DNA from 2 places in the Cupriavidus sp. HY129 genome. Region 2 is predicted to be linked to the other one. Evidence: predicted binding sites of a transcription regulator. Region 2 holds the regulator's gene; the other holds the start of a gene.
What was found. The regulator FliA, encoded in region 2, starts transcription of late flagellar genes. The targets are predictions, from matches to a motif close to CTAAAGTTTNNNNNNNNNNNGCCGNTA.
Positions count from the first base shown of each region.

Region 1: a site for FliA is predicted at 3,847-3,873, ahead of fliD (flagellar filament capping protein FliD). Genes of this name have one in related genera too.

Region 1 covers NZ_CP083255.1:954,308-962,264, reverse strand. The annotation lists gene K6G35_RS20665 (PepSY-associated TM helix domain-containing protein) at 1-182, opposite strand, end outside; gene K6G35_RS20660 (methyl-accepting chemotaxis protein) at 556-2,115, shown strand; gene fliD (flagellar filament capping protein FliD) at 2,305-3,768, opposite strand; gene K6G35_RS20650 (TetR/AcrR family transcriptional regulator) at 3,978-4,676, opposite strand; gene K6G35_RS20645 (carotenoid oxygenase family protein) at 4,693-6,144, opposite strand; gene K6G35_RS20640 (NAD(P)-dependent alcohol dehydrogenase) at 6,357-7,430, shown strand; gene K6G35_RS20635 (response regulator transcription factor) at 7,623-7,957, shown strand, end outside.
Region 2 covers NZ_CP083255.1:503,514-511,470, forward strand. The annotation lists gene K6G35_RS18680 (porin) at 1-492, shown strand, start outside; gene K6G35_RS18685 (flagellar protein FlhE) at 678-1,124, opposite strand; gene K6G35_RS18690 (RNA polymerase sigma factor FliA) at 1,124-1,840, opposite strand; gene K6G35_RS18695 (MinD/ParA family ATP-binding protein) at 1,948-2,763, opposite strand; gene flhF (flagellar biosynthesis GTPase FlhF) at 2,776-5,253, opposite strand; gene flhA (flagellar biosynthesis protein FlhA) at 5,263-7,350, opposite strand; gene flhB (flagellar biosynthesis protein FlhB) at 7,347-7,957, opposite strand, start outside.

The DNA.
Region 1 (7,957 bases), 450 kb from region 2:
TGGCGCGTGACGACCGAAGGCGAGGCCTCGATCTGCCCCGCGTGATTGAGCGTGAATCCCGTGACGGCGAACATCAGCATCCCGATCAGGCAGATCGCGGAACTGATCCAGTGCCACTGGTGAAGATGCTTGAGCCAGAAGGCGCGGCGCTGCTGGCTGGAAGCTGGCGTGGATTCGGTCATCGGGGAAGTTCTGGGCAAGCGTGCATGGCTGGCGGAGAGGCTGCCGCATCGGCGGCATGGCGAAGACGCCACACTCCCGCGGGAAAAACGAAGGAGATGGTAATGGTTCTCATTTAAAAGAACAACCACTTGAAGGCTTCGGATCGGGCTCGTTGATTACGGTTCGTTACGCGGCACCCTCAAACCTCTTGCAACGTGCTGCATGGCAGAAATCAAAGCGGCGCGCGCATCACTATTACCTATCAGTGGTATTTCCCGATCAAGTTTGACGATGACGCCGCCGTTATGGCCGGTCAGAGAGGACGCGCGAAGACAAACCATACAAAGACCCGAAAGCGCCCCAATCAACAACCGATGTGAACGGAGGATAAGGATGTTGCATAACCTGAGCCTGAGAAAGAAGCTCATGCTGCCGCTGGTGCTGAGCTGGGTCTGCCTGCTGGCCATCACGCTGTGGAACGCATGGCAAATGCGAGAACTGCGTCAGCAGGATCGAGAGTTGACGCTGCAACAGGTCACCGACACGGCCAACTCGGTCGTGGCCGAGTACGAAGCCATGGCGCGCGCAGGCAAGCTGAGCACCGAGGAAGCCCAGAAGCAGGCACTCGACCGCGTGCGCGTGATGCGTTTTGGCGGCGATGGCTACTTCACCGTGATGAGGTCCGACGCTGTCGTTCTGATGCACGCGATCAAGCCCGAACTCGATGGCAAAAACATGTCGGAGATGAAGGACCCTAACGGCGTCTATCTGTTCCGCGATATCGCACGGATCGGCAAGACCGCCGGCAAAGGCTTCCTTGAGTACGCCTGGCCCAAGCCAGGCGCCGAGGCGCCGCAGCCCAAGCTGAGCTATGTGCTGAACTTCAAGCCGTGGGACTGGAACTTCATCGCCGGTTTCTACATGGATGACATCCAGGCCGAGTTCCGCGCGTCGCTCTGGAAAGCGCTCGGCTGGCTGCTGGGCGTGGGCGCGCTGATGACCGTGGTGATGGTGCGCGTCTCCGCCAGTCTGCAGAAGCAGCTTGGCGGCGAACCATCGCTGACCTCGGAGATCGCCGCGCGCATCGCCGAAGGCGATCTTGCTTCGCACGTGAACGTGGCGTCGAACGATCGGGAAAGCGTGCTGTACAACATGCAGCAGATGCAGGGGCGGCTGACTGGAGCCATCGGCCAGATTCGCGGTTCGGCGGACGCGATCGCAGGCGCCGCCAAGCAGATTGCGGCCGGCAATGTCGACCTGTCACGCCGCAGCGAGGAACAGGCAGCATCGCTCGAACAGACCGCGGCCAGCATGGAAGAGCTGACCGGCACGGTTCGCCAGAGCGCTGACAACGCCCGTCAGGCGGCGCGGCTGGCCGAAGGCGCATCGGAGATCGCTGTACGCGGCGGAGCGATCGTGCACCAGGTGGTGGACACGATGGGCGAGATCAAGGCGGCGTCCAGCAAAGTGGTGGACATCATCGGCGTCATCGAGGGCATTGCATTCCAGACCAATATCCTGGCGCTGAACGCGGCGGTGGAGGCCGCGCGCGCCGGCGAGCAGGGACGCGGCTTTGCGGTGGTGGCCGGCGAGGTGCGCAGCCTGGCCCAGCGTAGCGCCACGGCGGCCAAGGAGATCAAGGGATTGATCGACAACTCGGCGCAGCGTGTCGAGGATGGCTCAGTGCTGGTCGAAGACGCAGGCAAGGCGATGGGAGAAATCGTCGAGGCCGTGAAGCGCGTGACCGACCTGATGGGCGAAATGCGCGCAGCCACTGAAGAACAGACTGGCGGGATCGAGCAGGTCAACCAGGCAGTCTCACAGATGGACCAGATGGCGCAGCAAAATGCGGCGCTGGTGGAAGAAGCAACCGCCGCCGCGGCCTCGCTCGAGGATCAGGCCGATGCACTGCACCGTGCGGTCGGCCAGTTCAGGCTGGCGGGTGCGCTATAGGAATGGCCTTTGGGGGAGCACGCCGCACGCGCTTCAGATGCGGGCGGTTCGCTCCTCTCTCCAGCCTAGCGGGAGAGCGGAACACCGATGGAACATGCTGACGACTCATCGCCCGTCCGTCTCCTCGCAACAAAAAAACGCCGCCCACGAGGGCGGCGTTCTTGCATCGATTGACGACTCGCTGACAGCTTACTTGCTGTTCGTGTTGTTCATCGCCGAGAACTGCTGGGTCAGGTAGTCCTTGGTGCGGTTCATCTGCGAGACTGCAAGATCCAGCGCCTGGAACTGCTTCTGGACGCGCTTGATATTGGCATCGATGTGCTCCGACATCGAGTCATAGCGCTTGCCGAGATCCTTCACGCTCTGCTCGATACCCTTGGTCGCGGAGGTCAGCGGGCCGTTGGTACCGGTCATGGTATCCACCGCTTCGGACAAGCGGCGCGCGATCCCACCCTTCGTGCCGTCGCCGCCGAACAGCGCGGTCACGTCAGCCAGGTTTCCGGCCAACGCGGCATCCAGCTTCTTGGTGTCCACCGACATCGTGCCGTCCTTCTGCAACGTCACGCCAAGCTGGGCCAGCGTTGTCGCGGCGCCATCGCGCATCCCGGCTTCGGGGGTGTTGAGTACCGAGCGCAGCGTCGACTGGATACCGCGCAGCACGCCGTCACCGGTCAGAGCCGCCTTGGTACCGCTCTTCACGTCGAAGGCAGTCAGCTGCTTGGCGGCCGTCTGGAGGTTGTTGTAGGCAGCGGCCAGCCCCTGCACCGCAGCCTTGATACTGTCGAGGTCCTGCGTCAACGTCATCGACGTGGTGCCCGTCTTCTTGAGCGTCATCGTGACGCCCTGCGCGGCATCGGTCACCACATTGCTGGCGCTGGTGATGGCGATATCGTTGATGGTCAGTTGTGCATTCGTGGCACGCACCACTTCCTTCATGCCGCCGGCTTGCGGGCCGGCCACCGGATCGTATCCAGCAAGCGCCTGCAGTTCCGGTGACGAACCGGTGATGCGCATGCTCATCGCCTCGCCGGTCTTCTCCGAATTGAGCACCAGACGATAAGGTGTGCCGCTGCCGTCGTTGATGATGCTGGCCTTGACACCCATATTGGCCTTGTTGATCGCATCACGAATACCTTGCAGCGTCTGGTTGCTGCTGTCGATCGTCACGGTCTTAGCGGAGCCCGCGGTCGGCGTGAACGTCGGGTTCACGTATGTGCCGTATGTCGGCGATGCCGGGTCGGCGTCGTATCCGCCCGTCACGCCGAACTCGAAGGTCAGCGTGCCAGTGCCGATGACCGAATCCTGCTTGAGCTGGCCAGCGCCCGCCAGGGATTGGGCCTGTGCCAGGCTCTTGACGTTTACGTTGTAGTTGCCGGAAACCGCATTGGTGCCAGTGGCGACGGTCATCACATCGCTGTTACTGACCTGCGCCTTGACGGCGCCGAACGTATCGAGCTTGGCAAGCGAGTTGGCGGAAGCCTGGAAGGCCGACAACATGCTCTTGATCGTGCCATATCCGGATAGCTTGGCCTGGTAGGCCGTATTCTGGGTCTCCAGCGCCTTCAGCGGCAGGCGTTCCGCCGTCGCAAGCTGATCCAGGAGCGTACCCAGTTGCATGTTGGAGCCAATGCCGAGGAAATCGAGTGCAGCCATTTTCTTCAGGTCCTTCGCCGTGCGTAACTTCGATGTGATTCACCCAGACAGGCAAATGAATGTCTTTACATCCAAGGTTTACGGCGCTCGAAAGTGGCTCTTTAGCGTTTTTCGTACAAAGGCGATACAAAACAGATACACAAAGGGCGGCAACGGGTCGAACGTGAGTGCTCGCTCACACGCTATGGCTAATACGGAGGGGGACGTCTTCAGACGTCGCCTGTGTGCTGAAGCGCAGCCAGACAGAAGGTGGCGACGGTATCCGCCATCTGCTCGACGGCCCCGGGGGCCGCCGAAATGGCCCGGAAGCGGTCGTGCGTGGCCGTCAGGGTGGCCAGACCATGCGCGGCCGTCCAGACACAGAACGCCAGTTGTTCATGTGTCAGCGCGCCGGGTTCACGTCCGCCCAGACATGCAACGACGGTTTCTCGCACCCGATCGAACGAACCGGACGAGGCTTCCTGAAGCTCGGGATATTCGTCACGGCGTTCTATCGCCGGGCCGAACATCAGGTGAAAGCGCGCCGGGTACATGTGCGCGAATTCGGCGTAACCGACCAGCAGCGCACGCAGCTTGTTGGCCGGGGTATCGCGCGGAATCAGGCGCGCGCGGTTGCCCTGGAAGGCGCCCAGTTCCCGGAACGCCTGCGCGGCGATGGCCGCGAGCAGGCCGTTGCGGTCCTGGAAATGGTGTGCCGGCGCGCCCGGCGACACGCCGGCCAGCTTGGCGGCTTCGCGCATGCTCATCGCCGCGATGCCTTGCGTATCGAGCAGGTGGAGTCCCCACGCGATCAGCGAGGCACGCAGGTCGCCGTGATGCCATTGTCCGGCGGGCTTGGTCGTGCCACCCGCCACCTTGCGCGTGCCACCCTTGCGCCCGCCGTTCTGTTTCGTGCCGCCTTCGTTCATCCCTCTCGCTATCCCGCTATCCCGCTACCCAGTTGCCATGGAAGCCGAACGGCACGCGCTGCGGCAGCTCGACGGTTGCCAGCGGACCGCGCGCGACATGCCGCGCATCGAACACCAGCAATTCGCTGCATTGTGCCGCAGCCCGCCACACCACCGCCAACAGCCAGCCATCGCCTTCGCCGCCGGGAGCGCCATCATGAGCGCCATCATGAGCGCCACCACGCGGCGCGAACACCGGTTCGGACGTGATATCGCCCGGCGGCAGCCAGTAGGCGTCGCGCGTGCCGTCCTGCATGTCCAGGTGCATGATGCCGTTGAGCGCGCCTTCGCCGTACTCGGGGTGCGAAGCGGCGAACCATCCGTGCCGATAGCGGAAACCCGAAACGCGGTCGTCGATGCGTGGAAACTCGCCCGCCGTATCGTCGAGCCGTTCGGCGGTGAACCGGCGTATGTCCGACGCAAGATCGAACGTCCAGCGCGTCAGGTACGCCTGCTGCCGGGCGGGATCTCCTGGCGATCCGTCGGCGTGGGGGAACAGGGGAGGTTCGTCGTAGACCATGACGTCCGCCAGAATGCGTTGTCCCCCCTCGCCTTCCTCCCACGCGTTCATCACATGGAACACGTAGCAGGCAGGGCCCTCGAACCACCGCACGTCGTCGGCGCCGCCACCACGCGGCAGGATGCCGATCATGGCGGGCTTCTCTGGCTCCCATGCATAGCCAGGGCCGCCGCGCTCCACGCGTGCAAGGCTGCCGGTCAGCGGCAGCACGGGGATCAGCAGATGACCCGGCGTGGCCATGAAGTCGTGGATCATGCTCGGGTACGGCGCCTGCAGACGCGCGTAATGCGTCAGGCGGCCCTGTGCATCGATTGCGCCAACCTGCACGCCCGGCGTGAGCTTGCCGTCGGCGTTGTAGCCGAAGAACAGTAGTTCGCCAGTGCGGGGGTCGGTCTTCGGATGCGCGGTGAACGGCCCCTTCAGCGGGCCATATTCCATATAGCCAAGCGTGTCGATCGCTTGAGGCGTCACAGCGGTTGGCAGGTGCGCTTCCTCAAGCGCCAGCAGCGCGCCGCCGTGCCAGACAATGTTGGTATTGGCCACGCCGCCATCGCTGCCCGACCACTCCGGCGCATCCGGCAACTTGCCGGCGAAGGCGCGGAATAGCGGACGCCCGGCACGATCCTCGTCACGCCACTTGGGCGTCCGCACCCAGCGGTTGCGGTAGGACACGCGCCCATCGTCGATGGCAAACACATGCACCATGCCGTCGCCACCGAACCAGTGGGCCTCGGGCTGCGGAAAGCGTGGGTTCGGGCCGATGCGATACAACGTGCCCTGCAACCCCGCTGGCAACACGCCACGCACGGGAAGATCGCTTGCATCGACTTCCTGCGTGACGGGCGCGAAGTTATCCACCTCACCCATGTCACCCGCTGCACCTTCCACTTTGGACAAGCTATCTTCCATGCGCGCCCCCATAACTAAACAGTGAATAGTTTGAGAAGTATCGGTGGCGAGTGCCCAGACGTCAAGGAAGGATTCGGCGAAGGCCGCTGACCGCACATTCCCCGACTTTGACGAGTGTCAATTCTCTGCCGCACCTGCCTGGCCTAGACTGACTGGATCACCGCCCGCGAGGCTGCGGGCGGCCTTTCAGGCCAACCAGAAGGAGTCTCGACATGGCAGGCATGCAAGCTGCGGTTTTTCAGGGGCCCGGCAAGATCGTGCTACAGGAAAAACCGATCCCGGCCGTCGGCCCCACCGACGCACTGATCCGCATCACCACCACCACGATCTGTGGCACCGATATCCACATTCTCAAAGGCGAGTATCCGGTAGAGCGGGGTCTGACGATCGGTCACGAGCCGGTGGGCATCATCGAGAAACTCGGCAGTGGCGTGACCGGTTATCGCGAGGGTCAGCGCGTCATCGCGGGCGCGATCTGCCCCAGTTTCTACTCCTACGCGTGCCAGGACGGTTGCGCGTCGCAGGACGGACAAGCCCACTCGCACGGCTACAAGCCCATGGGCGGCTGGCGCTTCGGCAATACGATCGACGGCACCCAGGCCGAATACGTGCTCGTGCCGGACGCGCAGGCAAACCTCGCGCCCATCCCCGACGGGCTGACCGACGAGCAGGTATTGATGTGTCCCGACATCATGTCCACGGGCTTCTCCGGCGCGGAGCACGCCAATATCAAGATCGGCGATATCGTTGCCGTGTTCGCGCAGGGTCCGATCGGACTGTGCGCGACGGCTGGCGCCCGCCTGCGTGGCGCGTCGCTGATCATCGCCGTGGATGGGATCGATGACCGCCTGAACATCGCTCGTCAGATGGGTGCCGATGTCACGCTGAACTTCCGCAATACCGACGTAGTGCAGGAGATCCTGCGCATTACGGGCGGCCGTGGCGTCGACGCGTCGATCGAAGCACTCGGCACGCAGTCCACCTTCGAATCGGCCCTGCGCGTGCTCAAGCCCGGCGGCACGCTGTCGAGTCTTGGCGTCTATTCCAGCGACCTGAAGATTCCCCTGGACGCCTTCGCGGCCGGTCTGGGCGATCACCGCATCATTACGTCGCTGTGCCCGGGGGGCAAGGAAAGGATGCGCCGGCTCATGAACGTGATCGAAACGCAGCGGATCGACCTCGGCCCGCTGGTCACGCACCGCTTCAAGCTCGCCGATATCGAGGCCGCCTACGACCTCTTCGGACACCAGCGCGACGGCGTGCTCAAGGTAGCCATCACGCCTTGACGCCCGGCAGGCGCCCTGCCTGCCAAACCCGCCAGTTCCACAAGCCTGCCCCGGGCGTGTTACGTGACACGTAACACGCCCGGGGTTTCTTTTGGCGTGCCGGCGCGGCTTTTGCGTGCCCGCGCATATGGAATGCTTCTTGCGGTCTGATTGCTCGCAGTCAAATAACTACAGAAACAAAGGGGAGCAATCATGAGGGCAACGGTGGTCGAATTTCGCCCGCTGGTCGGGCTTGGCATCCAGCGGATTCTCAATCGCATTGCAGACGTGGACGACAGCAGCGTCATCACGCCACGGCCAGAGACCCCGTGTTCTCTGCAGGGTACCGAGTTGCTGGTGCTTGGCGCCTTGCCGCGCGGCGCCAATATCGACATGCACCAGTTGCTGGAAACCGCATCGGCCTTGCGCTGCGTGCTATTCCTGGCGCATGGCGGCGAAGTCCAATGGATGCCGCCCAACCCGTTCGCGCCGCTATTGTCGTGGCTGCCCGAACACGCGAGCGCCGTTGAGATCGAATGTGCGCTACG
Region 2 (7,957 bases):
TCGGCCATGCTCGGGTATGAAACCAACTGGTGGGGCATCCTGGGCGCCTATGACTCGCAGCGCGGCGGGCCCGGCGCATTCGGCGGCCTGACTTCGAGTTCGCTCAAGGATGATCGCGCCACCCTCGGTGGCTACATGCTTGTGGACCGCGCCAAGATCGGCGCCGGCTGGATCGGGCGTCGCAACGGCGCCATCGCCACGCCGCGCAGCGACATGTTCTATGCCGGTGTCGCCTACGACATCACTCCTGCGGTGACGCTCTCCGGCGAGGCGTTCTACCTCAAGTACCACAACAGCGCCGACAAGGCATGGCTGGGCGCGTTACGTGCCAGCTACGCCTTCTCCAAGCGCACGTCCGTCTACACCACGCTTGGCTATATCGACAACGGCGGCAAGCTGGCACTGTCCGTGGACAGCGCTTCCACCGGCGCATCGCCCGCGCCTGGCGGCTCGCAGTTCGGCGCAATGCTTGGCATGAAGCACGTCTTCTGACGGCACTTCATTCGTCGGCTTGAGACTGGGCTCCACCTGCCCGCTTCTGGTCATGACTGGCTGGGAGCGGGCTTTTTTTACGACTGCAGTCCTGTTCCGAGCGACCCGAAGTGCCAGCGACGTGCAGATACGTGCAGATTGAACCCGTCCACGGGCCGTTTCATTGCCGGGCCTGGCCCGGCGCGCTATCGGTAACTCACCGTCACCTCGTTACTGCGGCCTTGCAGGGTGGGAGACAGCCCCCCACGGCCAGCAACCCGGTAGGCAAACACAAACCCGCCAGTCGCATCGTCGCCCGCGAACGCATCGGTCTTCCCCTGCGCGCCAGACAGCAGCACGCAGCGTCGCGCGTTACACAGGTATGCTTCCAGATCGATCGGCGGGGTACTGACGAAGCTGTAGCGCCAGCGTACCGATGTAACGATGCCGCTTGCCTGAGGCATCGTGCCGGGAGGCAACACCGGCGACGACATCGTGCGCTGGCCGCGACTGGCAATCAGCGGTCCCTGCGCGGAGCTGGTCCAGGCATAACGCGACCCACTGAGCTCGTAGGTGGCGCGCACGTATGTCTGCGCGTCGACCCATGTGGGGGCCAGACAAAGACACAACGCGAACGCCAGAAGATGACGCATCACAACATGCCGCGAAGCTGGTTGCGCAGCCGCGTAATGGCCTGGCTGCGGATCTGGCAGACGCGCGATTCGGTCACTTCCAGCACGGCCCCGATCTCACGCAGGTTCAACTCCTGGTCGTAGCAAAGCGAGAGCACGAGCTTCTCGCGCTCGGGCAGCTTCTCGATGGCACGGATCAGCGCATCACGCATTCCGGATTCCATCAGCACCGTGAGCGGATTCGCTTCGTCGGTCACCCCAAGGTGCCGATCCAGGAAGTCTTCTTCCCCGGAACGTTCGAAGTCCTCATAGTGCAGCAACTGGCAGCCATGGACTTCGTTGAGCAGTTCCTGATACTCCTCCAGCCCCATTTCGAGTTCCTTCGCCACTTCGGAGTCGATGGGGCTCCGGCCGAGCTTCTGCTCGAGCTGGCGCTGCGTGCGTTCGATCTTGCGTGTGAACTGACGCAGACTGCGCGATTGCCAATCATTGGCGCGCACCTCGTCGAGCATGGCGCCGCGAATGCGCTGGCTCGCGTAGGTCTCGAATCGCGCGCCATGGTTGTCCTCGTAGCGCTTGGCGGCGTCGAGCAGGCCGATCATGCCGGCCTGGATCAGGTCGTCGATCTGCACGCTGGCCGGCAGCTTCGCCGCCAGCTGCAGCGCGATGCGTCGCACCAACGGCGCGTGCGATTTGACCACGTCTGCCTGTTCGAGCTTTCCCTGAATCGTGTACATGGTGGAACTCTCGGTAAATGCTTTCTATCGGTGCCAGCGCCGCGCAAGCATGGCCGCGGCTGAATGTCTGGCTCGGTGTCCGGTCTTGTCGACTTCTTGTTCTGGCTTCATGCGGGAACGGCCACAGCCGCTCCCTGGAGCGTTGTTTCGTGTCGCAACGGCCACGCGCCGATACCGCTGGCGATGTGGCGCAGCGCGCTGGTGGATGCCGCTGCGGGATATGCTTCCACCACGCAACGGCCAAGCTGCAACGCGCGGGCCACGAGCGGGTCAATCGGCAGGTATCCGGTCAGACCAGCCTCGACGCCGAGGTACTGGCTCGCGGTACGGGCAAGATTGCGCGCCAGCGCGGCAACGGTCGCTTCGGCGGCCGCCATATTGACGACCAGATGGAACCGACGGCATGCGTATTCGTGATGCAGACGCTTGATGCGCGCGTAGGCCGCGGTTATCGACGTTGCCTCCGGGCGCATGACGATCACCACGTTGTGGGCGGTTGCCGCCAGAGGCGACAGCGCGCCGGTCGCATCCGTGCGCGCGTCGATCAGCACCGACCGCATGTCGGGAATCAGATCGGATAGCGCGCGGTCCATGTTCCCGGCATCGACTGGGATATCACCTGCCGGCAGCACCGCGATGCCACTGGCAGGGCGCGTGCCAATCGCAGCGGCCGCGGTCACCCGGCCGGCCAGCGCATCGGCGAGCGTTGCGACAGGCGCGGCGCCCGACAGACGCGTGGCACGCACGCCATGGCGATCCTCGTCGACGAGCAGCACACGTTCGCCCTGCATGGCCAGCGCATTGGCCAGACCCAGCGTCACCGTGGTGGCGCCCGCCCCCGCATCGGCGGCAACCACCGCGATGCGCCGGGTGACGCGCGGCGCCAGCAGACGGCGCAGGCTTTCTGCCTGATCGGAACCCATGACGTTCAAGGCTTACTCCCCTGCGACTGCCAACTGCGGCAGTCCGGCTGTCGCCTGCATTGCCGCGTCGGCAGTGATATCACCGACGGGCGCAGGCGAGGCGGTACGTCCCGGATAGTTCTCCAGCACATCCAGCAGCGCCAGCAGGCGACCCATGCCCTCGTTGAGCACGGCGCCTGGCACCGGCGCATTTGCACGTGTCGCGGCGCGGCCAGCCAGGCGCGACAGGAACGCCGGTGCAGTTGCGGTGGGGGTGTGCTGCAGGCGCAGCGTGGTCAGCCCGAGCTGGAGCGACACCATGCTGGCCCCCTGACTGTCCGACGCATCGCCGTCCTGCGCGAAGTGCTCGGCGGCATGACGCAGCGTGCGGAACTGCTCGTCCGCGGCGTTCGCCCATTGCATCCAGCGAGCGACCTGCGCGGCGTCATCGGTCAGCGCCACGTCGCACAGCACGTACTCGACCGCCAGCGTTTCGCCGGTATCACGGTCCGCCATGCGGGAGACAACGAGGCAGGCTTCGGTACCGGCCTCTGCCGTGTTGTCGCGAGCGCGTCCCGCCGCACGAATCGTCCCTTCCGGAATCCGCACGGCGCAGTGACCAACCCAGTGCACAGCGTCGCGATCGCGCCAGGTCGTGTCGCCAATCGCATGAAACGTCAGCGTGTCGGCGATGGCATCGAGTTTGCTGGCGGCGCCACCCGTGATCACACGCGCGGTCTTGCGCGTACCCGCCACCCAGCGCTCGCCAAGTTGATGCCAGCGCGCAATCACGGCGGCCGATGGCACCGATGCATTCAGGTTGACGACGGTACGGGCCGCCGACAGCGTGGCGCGCACGGTCTCGGCTTCGGCATCGGCGTCCGCTTCTGACATCGACTGCCGCGTACGGCCAACCGGCGCGGTGGTACCGGCCAGCGGCATCCCGTCCCGGTCGGCAAGCCACAGGGTGCATTGCATCAACTGCGGCGCGCGACGACCTTGCACCGGCTGCGTAAAATTCTGCGATACGGCGAGCACATAGCGCTCGCAGGCCCGGCTGGCGTCCCGGCACATGGCCATGCGCGCCTGCTGGCCCATCTGCCGCAAGCCCACGGCACCGGCGCCGCGCTGTTGCCAGAGTTGGCGCGCGACGTCGAAGCCGTAGCCCGCGGCGTTCAACTCTTCCACGCACGTGCCCACGGCATTAGCGCTGTCAGTCAACGAACGCAGCATGTCATCGGCGCCATTGCGCTCGACCGGGCGCGGCGTTGCGGCGTCCGCTGCAGCGGCATGGCGGCGTGCCATGTCGGTGTCATTGAACAGCGAGCCACGACGCGGCGTCATGAACGCGCGTTCCACCAGCGTGCTGGCCTGCGCAAGTTCAAGATGTTCCGGCACACGCTGGCCAGTGGAAGCATAGAAAACCGGCAAGCGATGGCGGATCACCACATCGAGCACGGAACCGAGATGCGTCGCTTCATCGAGCTTGCTGATAATGCAGCCGTCGATGCCACCAGCGTCGCCGGCAGCGTCGTGCCGATAGGCGTGCACGACTTCATTGAGCGTATCGCCATGCGCGGCGCCGTTGAGCAGCAGCACGCGCTGCATCGGCGCCTGCACGCCAGCCAGCATCGCGATCTGGTCGGACAGGCTGCGATCGCGCTGGCTCATGCCAACGGTGTCGATGATGACCAGATGCTTGTCCTTCATCGCCGATAGCGCGAAACGCAGGTCCGCGGCGTCCTTCACCGCGTGCACGGGCACGCCCAGAATGTCGCCGTAGATGCGAAGCTGCTCGTGCGCGCCGATCCGGAAACGGTCAGTCGTCAGCAAGGCCAGGCGATCGGCGCCGTGGCGCAGCACGTAGCGCGCGGCCAGCTTGGCCGTGGTGGTGGTCTTGCCCACGCCGGTGGGTCCGATCAGCGCCAGCACGCCGCCCTGATCGAACAGTGCGTCCTCGTTGGACAGCACAGGCACCTTCTTCGCGATTTCCTGCCGAATCCACGACATGGCGGCCGGACGATCGGTACCCACTGGCAGACGGGAGATCAACGTACGTGACAACTGGCCAGAGAAGCCCGCGTTCACCATCCACTCGAACAGCGACTCGCGCAGCGGATCGCCCACGGCCACATTGCCAGCGCCGCTGGACAGGCCGGCAAACTGGCGCTCGAGCATCGAACGCATCGACGCAAGCTCGCCACGCAGATCACCAATGACGCCGTCGTCCGCCCGGGTCGCCTGCCCGTCGACGGCATTGGCCGCCGCGATGGCGATCGGCCCGATCTGCACCGGGGCGGTCTCAAGGATCTGGGATGCGGCTGGCGAGGGCGACACATAGGGCTGCGCATTGGCGTTCACCGCGCCGAGATCGGTGTCGCGCATGGCGACGATTTCCACGCCGCCATCGATGGTCCGGTTCGACAGCACCACGGCATCCGGGCCCATCGCCTCGCGCACCTTGCGCATCGCTTCACGGCCGTTGGCCGCCACAAACTTTGCCACGCTCATGTTCAGTCCTTACGCTGCGCCGCCGATCATGGCGGTGATGCGGATATTGCGGTTGTCCGGTACTTCGGCATGCGACAACACCTTCAACTGCGGCAGGGTGCGGCGCAGGAAGCGCGCCATCAGCGGCCGCAGCGGCGACGGCACCAGCAGGACCGGATCGAGACCCAGTTGCTCCTGGCGCACCACCGCGCCCTGCGCCTGCTGCAGCACCGCATCGGCCAGACCCGGCTCGATGCCGCCACCATTGGCCAGCGCCTGCGACAGCACGCGCTCCAGGCCGGCATCGAGGCCGATGACCTGCAGGTCGGCGTTGTTGGGGAAAAGCTGCTGCGTGATCGCGCGGCCCAGCGCCACGCGCACGAGCGTGGTCAACTCGGCCGGATCGCTGACCTTCGGCGCGTGTTCGGCGATGACATCGAGGATCGTTCGCATGTCGCGGATCGCCACGCCTTCGTCCAGCAGGCTCTGCAACACCTTCTGCAGGCCGGTCAGCGTGATCGTCTTCGGCACCAGGTCCTCGGTAAGCTTGGGCGATTCCTTGGCGATACGGTCCAGCAGCGACTGCACTTCCTGGCGACCCAGCAGCTCGGATGCGTGCATCTGGATCAGGTGGTTCAGGTGGGTGGCCACCACGGTGCTGGCGTCGACCACGGTGTAGCCATACGCCTGCGCCTGCTCCTTGAGGGCAGCGTCGATCCACACGGCAGGCAGGCCGAAGGCCGGATCGCGCGTGGCCGCGCCGGGCAGCGTGCCGGTGACCTGGCCCGGGTTGATCGCCATCCACTGGCCCGGATTGGCTTCGCCACTGCCAATCTCAACGCCCTTGAGCGTGATGCGATAGGCGGTCGGCTTCAGTTCCAGGTTGTCGCGGATATGGACCACCGGCACGAGAAAGCCGATGTCCTGCGCGATCTTCTTGCGGATGCTCTTGATACGGCCCAGCAACTCGCCGTTCTGGGCGCGGTCCACCAGCGTGATCAGGCGATAGCCCACCTCCATGCCAAGCGGATCGACCATCGTGACGTCTTCCCACGACGCTTCGGCGGCCTCGGCCGGCGCGGCGGGCGCGCGCGCGTCGTTCGACTTCGTTTCTGCTGCCGTGGCCTCGCGGCGCAACATGTACCGACCGAGCCAGATCAGCCCGGCAGCCAGCAGCAAGAACGCGAAATGCGGCATTCCCGGGATGATGCCCATCATGCCGATAATGGCGGCCGTGATGAACAACACGCGCGGATTCGAGAAGAGCTGGCCGGTCAGCTGCTGACCGACGTCCTGCTCGTTCGACACTCGCGAGACGATGACACCGGCGGCCGTGGAGATCACCAGCGCCGGAATCTGCGCCACGAGGCCGTCGCCGATCGTCAGCAGCGTGTAGTTATGCACCGCAGTGCCAAAGTCCAGGTCGTGCTGCACCATGCCCACGACCATGCCGGCCACGACGTTGATGAACATGACCAGCAGGCCCGCGATGGCATCGCCACGCACGAACTTCGACGCACCATCCATCGCGCCGTAGAAATCGGACTCCTGCGCCACCTCGGCACGACGCTTGCGCGCGCCCTCTTCATTGATCAGGCCGGCGTTCAGGTCCGCGTCGATCGCCATCTGCTTGCCCGGCATCGCGTCCAGCATGAAGCGCGCGCCCACCTCGGCGATACGGCCCGCGCCCTTGGTGATCACCATGAAGTTGATCACCACCAGGATGGCGAACACCACGATACCGACCGCGAAGTTGCCACCCACCAGGAAGTGGCCGAAGGCTTCGATCACCTTGCCGGCGGCGTCCGGGCCGGTATGTCCTTCGAGCAGCACCACGCGCGTGGAGGCAACGTTCAGCGACAGGCGCAGCAGCGTGGAGAACAGCAGGACCGCCGGGAACGCCGCGAAGTCGAGCGGACGCTGCGTGTACATGCCGACCAGCAGCACCATGATCGACAGCGCAATGTTGAACGTGAACAGCAGATCCAGCACAAACGCGGGCAACGGCAGGATCATCATGCCGAGGATCATGATGATCAGCACCGGCCCCGCGAGCGCCTTCATCTGGGCACCGGAGCGCAGGCCCGGCAAGTTGAGGATGTTCGTCAGTGCGTTCATGCGCGGCTTTCCGGTACGGCAAGTTCATCCGGCACCACCAGATCCGCGGGCCCATCGGGCTGCGGACCGTAGCTGTAGTGCCAGTTCTTCAGTTGATAGACCCAGGCCAGGACCTCGGCCACGGCGGTGTACAGGCCGGCCGGGATCTCGTGACCCAGCTCGACGTGGCGATGCAGCGCACGTGCCAGCGGCGGCGCCGACAGCATCGGCACACGGTGTTCCGCCGCCAGTTCGCGGATCCGCGCGGCCACTTCGTCGGCACCCTTGGCCACCACGCGCGGCGCGCCCATGCGGCCTTCCTCGTAGCGCAGCGCCACGGCGTAGTGCGTGGGGTTGGTCACCACCACGTCGGCCTTGGGCACTTCGGCCATCATGCGGCGGCGCGCAATGGCACGCTGCTGCTGGCGGATACGCGCCTTGATGTGCGGATCGCCATCGGTTTCCTTCATCTCCTGCTTGATCTCTTCCTTGGTCATGCGGAGCTTCTTGTGGAACGTATAGAGCTGCCAGGGCACGTCCAGCGCGGCCACCAGGATCAGCGATCCCGCCACCACACCGCTGACATACAGCACCAGTTCCATCATGTGCAGCAGTGCTTCCTGGATCG